2 linked regions of the Saccharophagus degradans 2-40 genome follow. The protein of the gene in region 2 interacts with the protein of the main gene of each other region in a pairwise test. Links are inferred from orthologs where the notes say so. Each region holds a gene or a part of one and is shown on either strand. Other genes may lie near its edges.

Region 1 (4,064 bases), 1.6 Mb from region 2 along the record:
ATCAAGTCGCTCAACCTAAGCCTTAGTGCACTAAAGCGCGCAAAAGAAATTATTCAAGAGATCGCATTCTTTTTTAAATCTTTCGCTGATTTCATGAGCCAAATTTCTACTGAAGCCAGCCAACAAGTTGAAAGCATTGACAAAACAGCAGAAAAAACAACTTTGCGCAGAAATAGGCTGGCACAGGTTATTACAACCGCAGACCACTTTTTTGTTAACCAAACTGCCGAGTGGCATGCTGTTACAGCAGTTTCCGATAAGTTTTGCCAAAACTTTGCAGATGGCTGGACCAAGCTTAACCGACTAAACGGGACATATATTACTGGCGACGAGCTTAGCGCGTACCTTATTGAGGCCTCAGCCAAGCTAGAGCAGATTGCCGACGAACGCCAGCAAGCAAGCGACGCAAAAGTAGCATATATAAATCAAGCAAGAAGCGAATTAGCCGCTAGCTAAACAAATATGCACTAGGGGGCACTTGCTGCCCCAACAAATAAATGGCAATAGATCCAAAATATTTCATAACAGGATGTACTCTACTATGAACAAAACAATACATTTCCGTCAATCTGAGTTAATCGAAGCCACGGGAAGACAAAACCCAGGCGGTATATGTTTGGGGCTTACCGTGCAGTGGCTGGTCGCTATTAGTAAAGGCTTTACTGGCGAAGAACAACGGTTCTGGGACGATTTAAACTCCAGTAAAGCGAGTAATGAAAAAGCGCCGCTTCTAGGCATGGGCTACGCTAAAGAAGCCATTCAATTTCAGAATGAGTACGGTGCAAATAATAACGGAATAGGGAGCAGTGATTACGCCCGGAAAGTACTTAAAGATCACGAGCTAAAAATAGAATCTGCACAGGATGTTAGAGATTACAATGCACTCGCACTACGCGATATCGCACACAAAGTATTAACCCAGAATGGACGCTACACGCTGCTTTTAATTAAAGGGGATGAAGGCGCACACGCAATTGGTATTTATCGAAAATACAGCCTCTACGGTAAAAGCGAAGATATAGCCGTTTTTGACTCGAACCAAGGCAAGTGGGAAGCTTTTGGCGAAGGGGATACAGTAGAAGCGATTGCTAGCGTTATGTATCTGTACCGAGGTTGGTCCAACATACAATATTCCTTAGAAACATTTGCCTAACGCATTCTACGCCTTAGCAAATGCAAAAAAGGCTTGGCGGTTTCCCGTCAAGCCTTTTTATTTGGTTCAGCTTAAATACTATTTGTATTAAAAACCGTATTAATTACTTGCTGTTTTTAGAGCGCTTGCGTTCGGTTTCGGTTAATAACTTTTTGCGAATACGAATGCTTTCTGGAGTTACTTCTACCAACTCATCATCTTCAATAAACTCTAGCGCTTGCTCAAGTGTATGTTTGATTGGTGGTACAAGTGTTAGGGCTTCATCGGTACCCGATGCACGAACGTTGGTTAGCTGCTTACCTTTGGTTGGGTTAACCGCTAAGTCGTTGTCGCGCGAGTGAATACCAATTACTTGGCCTTCGTAAACCTCAACAGCGTGACCTAAGAATAGGCGACCGCGGCTTTGTAGGTTAAACAGCGAGTATGCAGCTGTTTTGCCTTTAACCATGCTCACTAGTACGCCGTTTTGACGGCTTACTACATCACCCACTTTAACTGGGCCGTAGTGAGAGAAGATGCTGGTCATAATACCTGAACCAGATGTCATGGTTAGGAAAGCGCCACGGAAACCAATCAAACCGCGCGAAGGAGTCAAAAACTCCAAACGCACACGGCCTTTACCGTCTGGCTCCATGTTAGTTAACTCGCCCTTACGCAAACCAAGCTCTTCCATAATGGAACCTTGGTGCTGCTCTTCAACGTCGATAACGACGTTTTCGTACGGCTCTTGCACTTCACCATCGACAACTTTTTGAATAACTTCAGGACGAGATACACCCATTTCGAAACCTTCGCGACGCATGGTTTCGATTAATACCGACAAATGCAATTCACCGCGACCAGATACGATAAATTTATCTGGAGTATCGCCCTGCTGTACGCGCAGTGCCACGTTGTGAATCAATTCTTGATCTAAACGGTCTTTAATATTACGGGTTGTTACAAACTTACCTTCGCGACCGGCGAAAGGTGAATCGTTAACAATAAAGTTCATGCTTACGGTTGGTTCATCTACCGATAGTGCTGGCAGGGCTTCTACGTTTTCTGGGTCACATAATGTATCAGAAATGCTTAAGCCGTCGATGCCGTTAATACACACAATTTCACCGGCGCTGGCCAATTGCGTTTCAACCTGCTCCAAACCTAAGTAACCTTTAACCGTTAGTACTTTACCTTTGCGCTCTTTGCCGTTGGCAGACTTAACAATCACTTGCTGATTAGGCTTAAGGGTACCGCGGGTAATGCGGCCCACACCAATTACACCTACGTAGCTATCGTAAGCCAATGCAGATACTTGCATTTGGAACGAGCCAGCTGGGTCTACTTCGGGTACTGGGCACTCATCAACAATCATTTGATACAGAGGAGTCATGTCTTCTGACATCTTCTCTGGGTCGGTGCCGGCAATACCGTTTAATGCAGAGGTGTATACCACTGGGAAGTCTAGTTGCTCTTCGGTTGCGCCTAAGTTATCGAACAAATCGAAGATTTGGTCCATAACCCAATCTGGACGCGCACCTGGGCGGTCAATTTTGTTGATAACAACAATAGGGCGCAAACCTTTTTCAAAGGCCTTAGAGGTTACAAAGCGGGTTTGTGGCATAGGGCCATCTACGGCATCAACCAACAAACATACGCTATCTACCATCGACAATACGCGCTCCACTTCGCCGCCGAAGTCGGCGTGCCCTGGGGTATCTACGATGTTAATGCGGTAATCATTCCATTGGATGGCGGTGTTTTTCGCCAAAATAGTAATTCCACGCTCTTTCTCTTGGTCGTTGGAATCCATGATGCGCTCGGCACCTTGGTCTTTGCGATCGAGCGTGCCAGATTGCTGCAGTAATTTATCAACAAGTGTGGTTTTGCCATGGTCAACGTGAGCAATGATGGCAACATTGCGAAGTTTAGTAATATCGGGAAGGGACACTGCAACAGCCTCGTTTTGGGTACAGATTCAGGGATAGCCTGATTTAAAGACGCGGCATTATAGAGGTAGTGGGGCTCAAACGATAGCGCAGTTTTTGCTCAATGCGAAATTAATGGGTTTAAAAGCCAAGACTAAGCCCCAGACTTAGCTCGCGGCCCCTATTTGGCAGGCCATATTCGAGGCTTTCGCTTTGTGCCGGTGTTTGGTAATTAGTATCTGCAGCATTTTTAACCTGTAGCCACAGGTCTCGATTCTTTGCCCACTGATAGCGTACTTTTGCGGTAAACCACTGATAGCTGTCGAGGGTAAGGCGGTCACCAGACGGTACAACCTGCTCGCGCTCGCCGGTGAACACCCAGCCGACATTTAGGTTCCACTTGCTCTTTTGGTAGTTAACCGTAACGGAGCCCGTGGTATCGGCAAGGCGAAAGCCCTCATCCAGCGGTGTAAACACATGTGAGGCGCTGGCACGCACCTGCCAATAGTCACTTAACTGCTCAAAGTAGCCAAGCTCTGCACCGCTTGCGCTCTCTTCATTCTGTGAGTTTGCAAAGATACGGTTATTGCCCATCACACGCTGAAAGATGCCATCTTTAAATTGATTTTGAAACATCGACACACTCAACTGGCGGCGCTCCCACGCCCCAACCCATACAAGCTCGAGGGTAGAGACCCTTTCTGAGTCTAATTGCGGGTTGCCGGTAACATAAATATTATTCTCTGCTGCTAATTCGTTAATAGTTGGCGCGCGAAATGCCTCGCCGTACAACAGTTTTAACGACTGGTTAGCCGTAAGCGTTCTAACCAACGCCAGCCTAGGGCTATAGGCAGAACCACTGCTTGAATAGCGGTCATAACGCCCCCCTACAGTAAGTGCCCAATCGTCATTGAGCTTAGCTTGCGCCTGCAAGTAACCTGCTAGCACGGTGCGGTCGAACGCGTGGTACACGTAACTATAACGCTCTTCGTCGCCATAAAACG
Region 2 (4,116 bases):
AGTAACCCAGTTCTTGCATCATTTCTAAATCGTAGCGGGTACGCTGCTCTAAGCGCTGCGCCTCCACCAATTTATCGTTTTCGCGCAACTGCTGTAAGCGCTCGGCTAACTCTTCTTTTATTTCATCAATAGCGTCGATAATTTTATTGCGCGGCGTCACGTAATGGCTTTTGGGGTATACCGTAAAACGCGGCACCTTGCGGAAAACTTCACCGGTAAGGGGGTCGAATATAGAAAGGTTATCCACTTCTTCATCGAACAGCTCTACTCTTAACGCTTCTAGCTCTGAATCTGCGGGAAAAATATCAATTACATCACCGCGCACACGATACGTACCGCGCTGAAAGTCGATATCATTGCGGGTGTATTGCATTTCGGCTAACCGACGCAAAATTTGGCGCTGATCAATGGTATCGCCACGATTTAAATGCAAAATCATTTTCAAATACGATTCTGGGTCGCCCAAACCGTAAATGGCAGACACAGTGGCCACTACAATGGCATCTTTACGCTCCATTAAGGCTTTGGTAGCCGATAAGCGCATTTGTTCTATATGATCGTTAACCGAGGCATCTTTATCGATAAATGTATCCGAAGACGGAACATAAGCCTCTGGCTGGTAGTAGTCGTAATAAGATACAAAATATTCAACAGCATTATCTGGGAAGAAGTCTTTAAACTCCCCGTATAACTGTGCCGCCAAGGTTTTGTTGTGCGCCATAACAAGCGTGGGCCTATCTATGCGCTCTATAACATTGGCAATAGTAAAAGTTTTACCTGAGCCTGTTACACCAAGTAATGTTTGGTGCGCTAGCCCCGCTTCTATACCTTTAACCAAGCCCTCAATCGCTGTGGGCTGATCGCCTGCGGGAGTGTACTTACTTTTAACTTTAAAAAGTTTTGACATATTTTTTCAGTTTTTTAATTACTAAATATCAACGGCTAATAACTAAGTTCGAATAGCTAAGCGCTGATCGCCAGCTAGTTCCAACTGGCAGTTAGTCGCTAGCGATTAGCAGCTATAAATCGCTAATGTTGTATTTTCCAGCAGTAATGGATTTTAGGGTTGCCCTTAAAGTCTTCATCGATGGTTGCAGCCGAAATGTTTTCTACCACGTAACGCGTGCTTATTTGTTCATCTAGTTTAAACTGCCTAAAGTTGGTAGAAAAATACAAGGTACCACCGGGGTTTAAAATATCCATACAACGCGAAATTAAACGCACTTGATCTTTTTGAATATCGAGCACATCACTCATTTTTTTCGAGTTAGAAAATGTAGGGGGGTCTAACATTATTAGGTCGAACCCTTCGCGACATTTATTTAACCAATCAAAGCAATCTGCTCGCACCAAACGGTGTCGCGCTAAATGTACATTATTCAATCTAAAATTGTTGTCCGCCCACTCTAAATAGGTGTTGGACATATCCACGCTTACCGACTCGGTTGCGCCACCCAGTGCCGCCTGCACGCTGGCAGTGGCGGTGTAGCAAAACAAGTTTAAAAAGCGCTTACCGGTAGCCTCTTTATGTATACGCATGCGCAGCGGGCGGTGATCTAAAAACAGGCCGGTATCTAAATAATCTTGCAGGTTTACCCACAGTTTTGCATTACCCTCTTGCACTTGAATGCAGCGCTCGGCATCAAACCCTTGAGTATCGGTTTGCTTTTCGTATTGAGCTTTGCCTTTGTTGCGCTTTCTTGTTTTTACAAACAGTTTGTTATCGGGCGCCTGCAATGCAACAGCGGCACCATGTTTTAAGGTTTCGAATCGCGCTTCGGCTTTATCTGCATCGATAGTTTTCGGCGCGGCGTATTCTTGTATATGCACCTGATCGTTATACAGGTCTATCGCGGCGGAATACTCAGGCATATCGGCATCGTACACGCGGTAACCATGCCAATCATTTTGCTTCACACTTTTCTTTAATCGTTTTAAATTCTTTTTAATACGATTGGCAACCATAGTAGCCGCTTCGGTTAAAGGCTTATCGCAAAGGTTTTTGCGCACCCACGCCCCACTTGCGTTTTCTACTTGCCCATCTTCGTCGGTTTGTACTGCTTGAGTAAGTTTATCTTTACGCAGTTTGGCATCATCTGCAGACAACACGCTGTAAACAAACAATTCGGCAGGTAATGCTCCGTTTTTAAATTTGTTTTTCTTGTTGGCTCGCAAACGGGTTTCTTTGGCAAGCTCTGGGTTACTGGTAAATACGGCGAATGTCCAGCCTTCAAATTGTTGCTTAACTTGGTGTGCGAGTATTTGGTAAGTTGTACGCAACTCGTTCACTTCGCCTAAGCGCTCACCATAAGGGGGGTTAACAATAACCAAGCCTGGTACCAATACTTTATGTGTGGGTTGTTTTAATTCCTCTACAGGTTTATTCGCAATATGTATGACGTTTTGCAGGCCTAGCGCTTCGCAGTTCATTTCTGCCGCTTTGGTAACATAGTAGTCGCTGTCGTAACCAAAAATATCGAAGCTTTTTTCTTGCAAGTTTTTATCGCGAATAGCTTTTGCATCGTTTACTACCTGGGCCCATGTATCTGCATTGTGCCCCGTCCAACATTCAAAACCGAACTTATCTCGGCTAAGGCCTGGCGCAATGCTATACGCAATAAGCGCGCCTTCTATTAGCAACGTACCAGACCCGCACATAGGGTCTAGCAGTGCACCACCCTGCTCTGCAATTGTTGGCCAACCAGCGCGCAACAATAAAGCCGCGGCAAGATTTTCTTTTAACGGTGCACCGCCCTGTTTTTGGCGATACCCACGACGATGCAAACTATCGCCAGAAAGATCGATACTAATATGCAGTTCGTCGCGATGCAGCCGTGCATGTATTCGCACATCTGGTTGCATTTTTTCTACATTGGGCCGTTCACCACCAGCATGGCGAATGCTATCTACTACTGCATCTTTTACCCGTTGCGCACCAAACTGCGTATTTCTTACCGCATCGTTAGTGCCAATAAAATCTACTTTTAAACTTGCACCGGGTTTCATTAGGCTTGGCCAGTCAACTTTAGAGGCAACGGTGTGCACATCGTCACCCGTTTCGATTGGGCCAGAATCTAAAGGCAGCAACACTTTGGTAGCCAGACGCGTCCACAAACATATTTTATACATTTGCTCTAACGTAGCGCTTACATATACACCCGCATGGCCTGGTTTAACGTCGCCTACGGCTAGTTGTTCTAGCTCGGTTTGCAGCAGGCCTTCCCACCCTTGTGAGCAACTTACAAAAAGGTCGTATTGGGTTGTGTTTTGGTTTGTTTCTGTAGGCATAACTGATTGCACGCTATATTCTCTGATCGCATATACAGCCGACTGGCTATAAATATTAATTGTTTCACTTTTTGGTTCAGCTCTGGGACACTGAAAGTCCGCTGAGTGTTCAGCGCTTTTAAAAAGAGCCATGTAGCTCTTTACTTGGGGTGACGGTTCCTTCGGGTTTACCGGCTTAGTCCGGCGGCACGCAGGCGGCCCCAAGCACTTAATATTAAACGTTTTTTCGTTTTAACATCTTTTGCATGTGGGGTTCTAAGATTAAAGTTTTAAACTGGAGGCTATATTGGGCATTTCGCCCGTACCCACTTTAAAATCTTAGAACGTGTGTATAACCAGCCTGTGAAGGCTTACTTTACATCAATACTCAATTTAGTACTTGCATTACTTTGTGCATGTGTAAACCCGCGGTTAACAGTAGAAAACTATAGTTGGTTTTTTATGTTAAGCGCCACTTTGTAACTTTAAACCATTTCGCCCCGCATTCAGCACCTGCTGTTTGCGGTGGCGCGGTGGCGGATAAAATCAACTCATCACATTCAGCCTTTATGGCTAATTAACAAGCTGGAGGTGCCTTACTTATTGCTACTGGTTTTAATTCGTTTGTAATTCAAAACCAATATCTGAGTAATTTAAAGTTGCTAATCAAATACCAAAATATTTGCTTTTTAAATTTATTGCTACTTAACCGCTAACTTTTAGCTGGTTACCGAGCAATTATTTTTTACATTCACTTATGGAGGCAAGCGCTATACGTTTAAGACCTATTTACCGCTTTTAACCACGTGCTAATGTAACGGTTACAGTTAAGTTACAAGGTACAAGTTA

What was found.
Region 1: the proteins of rlmKL (region 2) and typA interact in binary tests that used the Escherichia coli proteins (3 or more experiments, as listed by UniProt). The link is inferred for Saccharophagus degradans 2-40 from one-to-one orthologs.

Annotation. Positions count from the first base shown.
Region 1 is NC_007912.1:625,862-629,925, reverse strand. What follows is about bases 671-3,592. They hold typA (translational GTPase TypA), read right to left. Parts: upstream 3,084-3,592; coding sequence 1,257-3,083; downstream 671-1,256. Other genes in these bases: SDE_RS02770 (TonB-dependent receptor plug domain-containing protein), read right to left, coding at 3,202-3,592; SDE_RS02780 (YopT-type cysteine protease domain-containing protein), read left to right, coding at 671-1,153. Also shown: SDE_RS02785 (hypothetical protein), read left to right, coding at 1-456; more of SDE_RS02780, read left to right, coding at 542-670; more of SDE_RS02770, read right to left, coding at 3,593-4,064. UniProt on the Escherichia coli protein: A 50S ribosomal subunit assembly protein with GTPase and nucleotide-independent chaperone activity, required for 50S subunit assembly at low temperatures, may also play a role in translation.
Region 2 is NC_007912.1:2,234,470-2,238,585, reverse strand. What follows is about bases 660-3,633. They hold rlmKL (bifunctional 23S rRNA (guanine(2069)-N(7))-methyltransferase RlmK/23S rRNA (guanine(2445)-N(2))-methyltransferase RlmL), read right to left. Parts: upstream 3,289-3,633; coding sequence 1,030-3,288; downstream 660-1,029. Other genes in these bases: uvrB (excinuclease ABC subunit UvrB), read right to left, coding at 660-907. Also shown: more of uvrB, read right to left, coding at 1-659. UniProt on the Escherichia coli protein: Specifically methylates the guanine in position 2445 (m2G2445) and the guanine in position 2069 (m7G2069) of 23S rRNA. Methylation occurs before assembly of 23S rRNA into 50S subunits.